Regions from separate parts of the Mesorhizobium sp. LCM 4576 genome, predicted to be linked through region 4. Evidence: predicted binding sites of a transcription regulator. Region 4 holds the regulator's gene; each other region holds the start of a gene.

Region 1 (2,169 bases), on a different contig from region 4:
GCGTGCCGCCGARCAGGCCCTGGATGACGCCGTCATAGTCGGCGGCCGGGAACAGCGACACCTTCTCGAAGCCGAATTCCGACTTCAGGTGGTCGGCGAGGCACTGGTAGTTGCGCAGGCGGTCGGTCTCGTTCTCGCCGCCGAGGATGCCGACGCGGAATTCCTTGATGTCGGCTGCGTGCGCGGCGCTTGTCGCCATGGCGAGCAGCGAAACCGCCCCAAAAACCATCTTCCTGAACATTTCGATCTCTCTCCTGTTGTTCCGGCTGCGCGCCGGCGGCGTTCTGATTTTTCAAGTCTTGCCGTTGACGCTGGCGGGCGATCCGGGTTGCTCGGCTGAAATCCACGGTTTGCCCAGACCGCTGCGGCCGGGGCGGCGGCGTCAGTAGCCAGGGAAGGCTGGTTCGAGCGGTCCGGCGGATGCGGTGATCTTCGGCTTGATGGTCACGCTGGTCGACGTGATGGCCTCGGAGATCTCGGCGCCGCTGGCATCGGCGCCATAGACGGTGCGCACGGCGTCGCGGTCGAGATCCTGGGGGGCGCCRTCGAAGACGACCTTRYCGGCGGCCATGCCGATGATGCGGTTGCAATAGGCGCGCGCGGTGTCCAGCGTGTGCAGGTTGGTGACGACGGTGATGCCTTCGCGCAGGTTGATGTCACGCAGCGAATCCATCACCACCTTGGCGTTGAGCGGGTCGAGCGAGGCGATCGGCTCGTCGGCCAGAAGCACCTTGGGYTGCTGCATCATGGCACGGGCGATCGCGACACGCTGCTGCTGGCCGCCGGACAGCGTGCCGGCCGGCTRYAGCGYGGTGCGGGCGATGTCGAGGCGCTCGAGCGCGGCCACCGCCTCGGCGCATTCGGTGCGCGTGAACATGCCGAGCAGATTGGAAACCGTGGAGCGATGATTGAGGCGGCCGAGCAGGACGTTGGTCAAGACGTCGAGACGCGGCACAAGGTTGAACTGCTGGAAGATCATGGCGCAGTCGCGCTGCCAGCGGCGCAGCGGCGAGCCCTGCAGGCTGGAGACCTCGGCGCCGTCAAAAAAAATCGACCCTTGGCTGGGATCGATGAGACGGTTGATCATGCGCAGCAATGTCGACTTGCCGGCGCCGGAACGGCCGATGATGCCGACCATCTGACCGCGCGGGATCGAGATGTTGATGTCGCTGACAGCGGTGTTCTTGCCAAATCGTCGGGTTACGCCGCGGATTTCCAGCGTGGCCGATGATGCCGACATAGCAAAGCTCCGGTACGTCGCGGTTTCGAAGGTCCGTTAACCTTCGCTAGCGCAGGCGGATGAAGCTGGGGTGTCGGATTGATGTCAGTTTTGTTACGAGTCACAGGCTTGGCGCGGAATGCTGGTCTGTGTCGCTGATCGGCGTCAACCAAGCACCAGCAATTCCTCGAAATGCTTCATGTCCTTGAAACTGCAGAAGGCCGGGGGCCTGAGCTCGATCACCGGAGCCTCGCGCTCGAGGAAGGACAGGTAGTCATCGAACAGGTCCTGCCATGCCGCGGCCCGCTCGTCGGCGAGACGGCGGATCTGGTAGGCGAAGGTGATGTGGAAGACATAGGTGTCGTGGTCCGGATGGCGGTAGCCGAACGGCACTGACAGTGCGTCGCGCCAGGCCTTCAGGATCTGCCGATCGTCCTCGGTGGCGCCGGCGACGGTGAGGCCGGTCGGCACGACTTCGACAGTCTTGACCTTGAAGGGGCCGTGGCCTTCGAAGCCTTGCAGACGTTCGAGATAGAGGCGGGTCATGTCGTCGATACCGGTGTCGAGCGGCACGTCCGAAGGCCAGTAGGGAAGGCGGCGCCGGTATTCGATGATGCCCTGGAACAGCGTCATATGCAGGCTGGAGATCGGGGTGAAGGCGAGGCGATCGGCATCCGGCATGGCCAGCATGCGCTCGCGCACCTCGACAATGGCAGCTTGCGAAGGCGAGCTTTCGACCAGATGGCAGACGAYGGTGTTGCCGGGTTCGAGGAGGAAGTTGCCGGCTGTGTCGTAACGGGTGCCGAGATGGGTGGGCGGCGTCGGATTGGTGCCTTCGAAAAATCCGGCGAGCGAGGGTTTGACTGTGTCGAGCATGGCGATCTCCTTGGGGGAAACGCCTCCTGTCCGAGTCATGTGTCAAGGGTATGAACCCCGCGCATCCCTACAGC
Region 2 (2,169 bases), on a different contig from region 4:
AGGCGAGTTTCACCCGCTCGTCGGTCTCGAAATTGGCGAAGGCCTCGAGGCAGTCCGGCGCCGAGACCTCGCAACGCAAATGGATGAAATGGTCGGCCCTGAGCCGATCCTGGCGGACYCTGTCCTCGATCGCGTCGGCCAGCTTGCGGACATCGTCGGACTTCAGGTCGGCGTCCTCGTCCATGCCGACGCGCAAGGCGTCGAGCACGGTGGTGATGCCGGCGGTCGCGACCTGGGCGTCATGGGCAAGCACGGCGGCGATGGGGTTCCAGCGCACTTTCGGGCGCGGCGCGTAATGGCCTTCGAGGTGGTCGGTGTGCAGCTCGACGAGGCCCGGGATGATGTAGTCGCRGCCCATATCCTCGCCGGCGCGGGCGGCACCCGGTTCGACGGCGGCAATCAGGCCGTCGCGCAACAGAAGCAAGCCCTCGACGATTTCGTCGGGCAGCACGATGCGGGCATTGGTGAGAACGGTTTCGGCGGTCATCTCAGGCGGTCCTATCTCGAACGGTCGGCAATCAAATCAGAGCAATTCCAGGAAAAGTGCTTTGCGGTTTTCCGTCCGGAATTGCGTAAAACAAAGATAGGGCGGTTCAGCGTTTCCGCTGATCCGCCCTAAGCTGTCTTGCGGGCCGGGCCACGGCCAAGCGCATGGTGGGAAAGCACCATGAATGGGGCGCCCGGCTCGGTCTCGACGAACAGCGTCAGTGCATCCACCGGCACCGGCTGCCGCAGCACGTCGGCGAACAGGCCGTCAATCGCTGCGCGAAGACGCGGGCTTTCCTGTGGCCCYACCCGCCCCGACAGCGTCATGTGGAAGCGGAACGTGTCGAAAACGTAAGGATAACCCCATTGGCAGAGGTTGCGGAACTCGTCCGGCTTCAGCGCATCGGGGCTGCGGCGCTCGATCTCGGCGTCGGTGAGCGGCGCGCGGAACGGATCGAAGGCGCGCACCACCTCGCCGGCGAAATCATTGAGCGGCGCGAACTGCTTTTCCGGCACCAGCGCGAAGAAGCCGTCGATCTGCCCGACGACCAGGCGCGGGATGACGACCGGCGGCGTCGCCTCGGCGAAACTGTCGAGCGCGGCGCGCAGCGAGGCTTCCGTCTCGTTCGGCGCCAGCCGGAACGGCGCCTTCAGCGTCGCGTGGAACCCGTAACGCCTGGCGGAGGCGGTGTGGAAGGCGACTTCCGCGGCCGACAGATCGCCCACGGCCTCGACCGGCCGCGTCGCTGCGCCGAACGGGTCGCGGCCCAGCCAGTTGGCGGCAATGCGCGCCAGTGGCTCATCCTGTCCCGGTGTGTAGTAGATGGCATAGCGCATCGGCGTTCCTCGTCAAGCGCGCTGCCCCTAGATCATGCGACGCGCTTCAAGTCATTGTCTTGGCAAGTCGTGGGTCCAAAAACGCCAGGGCGCTCGCGGCGACATGCATCAGACCCGCTGCCATAGGTGATTTCCATGACGGATTGACGAAGCTTTCATGGGTTTTCGAAGGCAAGTCCAGCCGCAAGCTCGTTAGCCGACGATTTTCCCGGACTGGACCAATCCGCCGATCAGGCCTTCATCAGCCACTCGTGCTCGGCCGCGTTGTGGAATTTCCATGTCCGCTTCGGCCCGGCCATGACGTTGAGGTAATAAAGGTCGTAGCCGTGGCAGGCCGCGCAGGGGTGATAGCCCTTCGGCACCAGCACGACATCGCCGTCCTCGATCGCCATCGCTTCGTCCAGCTCGCGCACGCCATTGCGGTCGGCATCGGTGTAGACGCGCTGGAAGGCAAAGCCCTGCGGCGGGTTGAGGCGGTGGTAATAGGTCTCCTCGAGATAGGATTCGGCCGGCAGATTGTCCTGGTCGTGCTTGTGTGGCGGATAGCTCGACGTGTGGCCGCCGGGCGTGATGACCTCGACCACCAGCAGCGAATCCGCCGGCTTGCCCTCGGGCAGGATGTTGGTCACGTATCGGGTGTTGGTGCCCTTGCCGCGCACTTCCTGGCCGAGATCGTCAGGCCCGATGACGCGCACCGGCAGMCCACCACCAAGGCCGGGTGCCGAGCAGACGGCGAGCTCCAGCTCGGTGTCGGCTGTCACCGTCCAGTCGGCGCCCTCCGGCACATAGACCGACCAGGGCTTGCCCTCGAAGGGCGACATGCGCTCGCCAAGCAGGCCGAGATCC
Region 3 (2,169 bases), on a different contig from region 4:
CCCATGTCGCGCATGGCGGCACGCTGGTGCTGGTCAGCGTCGTCAAGGACGACATCGCCTTCTCCGACCCCGAGTTCCACAAGCGCGAGATGACGCTGATTGGCAGCCGCAATGCCCTGAAGGCCGATTTCGAGCATGTCGCGGCCTCGATCCGCAACGGCGCCGTGCCGTTGAACAAGCTCGTCACCCACCGCACCACGCTCGCCGGAACGCCGCGCGACCTGGCGCGATGGACGCATGAGAAGTCGGGGCTGATAAAGGCGGTGATCGAGGTGGGGTGAGGCGCCGGTTCCTTAGCGCGGAAATGCCGGCGGGACAGCACCCCCTCTGTCCTGCCGGACATCTCCCCCGCAAGGGGGGAGATTGGACGTCGCGTCCGCTTTCGCCAATCGCCAACGTCGCAGGATGAAAAGCGCCGGCGGCGCAACTGCCGATCTCCCCCCTTGCGGGGGAGATGGCCGGCAGGCCAGAGGGGGGTGGGCGGGAACGCGGCGCCTGTTGCTCGTCTCCGAGCCGCCGTCCAGGATCGTCCCGACGGAGCTGCGCCCCTGAAAACCTAATCGCCAGCGGCCAACCTCAACTCCACCCGCTCTGCCGGAAAGCGCGACTCCGCGAACTGGATCGGCTCACCGTCGAGCGTCACGTTGACGGCGACCGTCACCAGCACGATGGCGCCGGGCTGCAGATCGAGCYCTGCAAGGTCGTCGGCGTCGGCGTGGCGCGCCGACAGCACGGTTGAATGCCGCAGATAATCGTTGATGCCGAAACGCTTGAGCGAGGCGGTGATCGACCCCGTCTTGGCCATCGCGTCCTCGATGCCTGCGAAGCGCTTGGCATCGAACCAGGTCGTCGCCCGCGACACCGGATGACCGTCGGCCTCGCCGCGCGTCTCCAGGCAAATGACGGCCGCACCCTTGGCGATGCCCAGCGCCTCGGCAATGCGCCGGCTGGCAGGCTCGGTGGATGACGACAAGAGCGCGATATGCCGCTCGCTCGTCTGCCCCTGCAGCCCCGTCGAGAAGCGCGTGCGCGCGCCGATCGGATAGGACAGCCGCTTGCGCGACAGGACGAAGGTGCCGCGCCCCTGCTCGGCCCTCAGCACGCCTTCCTGCACAAGGGCCGCAATGGCGCTGCGCACCGTATGGCGATTGACGCCGTAGCGCTCGGCCAGCGCGACTTCAGGCGGCAGCGCCGCATTCTCGGCGAAGTCGCCACTTGCGATCCCCTGCAATATCTTGTCGGCGATCTGCCGCCACAGCGACACGCCGTTACGCCTTTCGATGCTGTTCGCCAGTCCAGCCATCATCGCCCCAAGCATTTTTCCCGGGCTGTCATCCACCCGTCATGGACTCCCGTTACGAGGTAGGTATAATTTGTATAGTTGTCTATATCAATAGACAAATTTATGCATGCAAGGAGCGATGCCATGCGAGGACAGGAAGCGCGCGAGCTGGCGGGGCGAAAAGCCTTGATGGCGACGCTGGCGCACGCCGAAGCCGATGAGATCGCCCGTCTCTGGAACGAAGCGGGCCTGCCTTCCGAGGCCGAGCTTTTGCGCGGCCCCGAAACCGGGCTGGTGACCGTGCGCGGACGGATCGGCGGCGGCGGCGCGCCGTTCAATGTCGGCGAGGCGACGGTCACCCGCGCCACGGTGCGGCTGCCCTCCGGCCAGATCGGCCATTCCTATGCGCTCGGTCGCGACAAGGGCAAGGCCAGGCTCGCGGCGATCGCCGACGCGCTCTGGCAGGACCCGGCCCATCGCGAAACGGTCGAGACGAAGCTCGCCGCACCCTTGCGCGCGGCGCTCGACGCGGCGCGCGAGYCCCGGCGCGTCGAGACGGCGGCAACGAAAGTGGATTTCTTCACCATGGTGCGCGGAGAGGACTGATGAATATCGCCACGCAATCGATCGACGGCGGCTTCGCCGACCCGGTCTTCAACGCCCAGGCCGTGTTCCGCGCCATCATGGACGCGATGGCGCGACCGGGCACCGTCCAGGACCTGCCGCAACTCGCCCATCCGCCGGCGCCGTTGTCGGCGACGGCCGGCGCCGTGGCGCTCTCGCTCTGCGACAACGACACGCCGGTGTGGCTCGATCCGCCGCTGCAGGCGGAAGCCCCGGTCAAGGCCTGGCTCGGCTTCCACACCGGCGCGCCATTGGCCAACACG
Region 4 (2,169 bases):
CTGTTCGCCCTCATCGATCCGGCGCCCGTCGCCATGGTCGGCGTCAGCGCGGCCGCCTTCGACCTGATCGAGCCGGCGCTGAGGAAGGCGATCGCCCAGACCGCCGGCGGCCAGCATTCGGAATCGATCTCCTTCGACACCGAGCCGAACGAGCTGCCGCTGATCCGCGAAGGCTGCGCCATGCGCGCGCTGACCTTCGTCGACCAGGAGATTTTCGCGCCGGGGGTTCAGGCAAGAGCGGGCAAGCACGTCGCTTGAGCCACTTTGAGTGATCGTTGGTTTCGAGTGTCCCGCTGGACACCGGAGATTAGCGAAGGCCCCGAAGCTTCGTCATTCCAGGGCGGAGCAGGAGCGAAGCTCCGTCGCGGAGACCCTGGAATCCATTCCGTTACCTCGGACGTCGGGCGCAGCCGAGCAGAATTCTGCGCCGCCGCAGCGCGTCGACGTCACGGAATGGATCCTCGGGTCTGCGCTGCGTCGCTACGCTCCTTGCTCCGCCCGTCGATGACGAAGCACGACCGTCCCGGCTACTCGCCAACGCATGCGATCCGGTAGCGGACGCGTCATTCTGCGAACGGCGAACCTAATCCTCCCGGATCGCATAGCCCGCCCCGCGGATGGTGCGGATGACGTCGGGCATGCGGCCGTTGTTGACGGCCTTGCGCAGGCGGCCGACATGGACGTCCACGGTGCGCTCGTCGATATAGATCGTCTCGCCCCAGACATTGTCGAGCAGCTGGCTGCGCGAGAACACGCGGCCGGGGTGGCGCATCATGAATTCGAGCAGCCGGAACTCGGTCGGGCCGAGCCTGATCTCGCTCTTCTTGCGGTAGACGCGATGCGATTCGCGGTCGAGCACGATGTCGCCGACCTTGAGCACGCTGGACAGCACCTCAGGCTTTGCGCGGCGCAACAGCGCCTTGACGCGCGCCATGAACTCCGGCGTCGAGAACGGCTTGACCAGATAGTCGTCGGCGCCGGTGGACAAACCTCGAACCCGATCGCTCTCTTCACCGCGCGCGGTCAGCATGATGATCGGCAGCCGCTCGGTCTCTGGCCGCATCCTGAGGCGCCGGCAAAGCTCGATGCCGGACACCYCCGGCACCATCCAGTCGAGCACGAGCAGGTCGGGAACGTTTTCCTGAAGGCGGATTTCGGCCTCGTCGCCGCGGGTCACCACTTCGACCTGGTAACCCTCGGATTCGAGATTGTAGCGGAGCAGCACCCCCAGCGGCTCCTCGTCCTCCACCACCATGATGCGTGGCGCGATCATCGGMGTAACCTTTTCCGTCAGGCCGCCGGCGCCGACATTGCCGTCTCGTCCTGCTTCGGACGGTTGGCGGGCAATTGCGTGCCGGTCAACACATAATAGGCGTTCTCGGCGATGTTGGTCACATGGTCGCCGATGCGCTCGAGGTTCTTGGCGCAGAACAGAAGATGCGTGCAAGCGGTGATGTTGCGCGGATCTTRCATCATATAGGTCAACAGCTCTCGGAAGACGGATGTGTATTTGACGTCGATGCGTTCGTCGTCGTTGCGAAGCTTGGCCAGCGCCGTGGCATCGCCCACCGTGTATTCCTGGATCACGCCCTGGACCTGGATCAGCACCATCTGCGCCATGGAATCGATRGAATGCGTGAGGTCGCGCGGCGCGGCGCTGACGCCGACCGAGCCGACGCGCTTGGCGATGTTCTTGGCGAGATCGCCGATGCGCTRGAGGTCGCCCGCCATGCGGATCGCTCCGACCACGCTGCGCAGGTCGTCGGCCATCGGCTGGCGCTTGGRGATCAGCGTGATGGCGCGGTCGTCGAGCTCGCGCTGCCTTGCGTCCATGATGGCGTCGTCGGAGACGACGCGCTGCGCCAGCGCATTGTCGCTTTCGAGCAGCGCCCTGGTCGAGGCGCRGACCATCGAGGCGGCAAGGTCGCCCATGTCGTTGATGAGCCGGCTGATCTGCCTCAGATCCTCGTCGAAGGAGGCGACGGTATGTTCGGCCATGATGATGTCCTCGTATGTCTTCAGCCGAAGCGGCCGGTGATGTAGTCCTGGGTGCGCTTCTCGCGGGGCGAGGTGAAGATCTTCTCGGTCCGGTCGAACTCCACCAGCTCGCCCAGATACATGAACGCCGTCTGCCGCGAGACGCGCGCCGCCTGCTGCATGTTGTGGGTG

Evidence for each region. Region 4 encodes PhoB, which activates phosphate uptake and scavenging genes when phosphate is short. Its sites were predicted from a motif close to TGTCATNNANCTGTCAT; they were not measured.
Region 1: phnC (phosphonate ABC transporter ATP-binding protein) is a predicted target of PhoB. The motif match lies at 1,322-1,338, and genes of this name have one in related genera.
Region 2: LCM4576_RS34355 (DUF1045 domain-containing protein) is a predicted target of PhoB. The motif match lies at 1,459-1,475, and genes of this name have one in related genera.
Region 3: phnF (phosphonate metabolism transcriptional regulator PhnF) is a predicted target of PhoB. The motif match lies at 1,330-1,346, and genes of this name have one in related genera.

The regions. Positions count from the first base shown of each region.
Region 1 covers NZ_MDDT01000013.1:5,252-7,420, forward strand. The annotation lists gene phnD (phosphonate ABC transporter substrate-binding protein) at 1-241, opposite strand, end outside; gene phnC (phosphonate ABC transporter ATP-binding protein) at 383-1,240, opposite strand; gene LCM4576_RS06545 (DUF1868 domain-containing protein) at 1,385-2,095, opposite strand; gene LCM4576_RS06550 (GNAT family N-acetyltransferase) at 2,163-2,169, opposite strand, start outside.
Region 2 covers NZ_MDDT01000089.1:574,217-576,385, reverse strand. The annotation lists gene LCM4576_RS34360 (alpha-D-ribose 1-methylphosphonate 5-triphosphate diphosphatase) at 1-487, opposite strand, end outside; gene LCM4576_RS34355 (DUF1045 domain-containing protein) at 616-1,323, opposite strand; gene iolB (5-deoxy-glucuronate isomerase) at 1,554-2,169, opposite strand, start outside.
Region 3 covers NZ_MDDT01000013.1:12,990-15,158, reverse strand. The annotation lists gene LCM4576_RS06600 (zinc-binding alcohol dehydrogenase family protein) at 1-281, shown strand, start outside; gene phnF (phosphonate metabolism transcriptional regulator PhnF) at 557-1,303, opposite strand; gene phnG (phosphonate C-P lyase system protein PhnG) at 1,427-1,888, shown strand; gene phnH (phosphonate C-P lyase system protein PhnH) at 1,888-2,169, shown strand, end outside.
Region 4 covers NZ_MDDT01000037.1:15,805-17,973, reverse strand. The annotation lists gene LCM4576_RS21065 (ROK family protein) at 1-258, shown strand, start outside; gene phoB (phosphate regulon transcriptional regulator PhoB) at 584-1,273, opposite strand; gene phoU (phosphate signaling complex protein PhoU) at 1,291-1,998, opposite strand; gene pstB (phosphate ABC transporter ATP-binding protein PstB) at 2,019-2,169, opposite strand, start outside.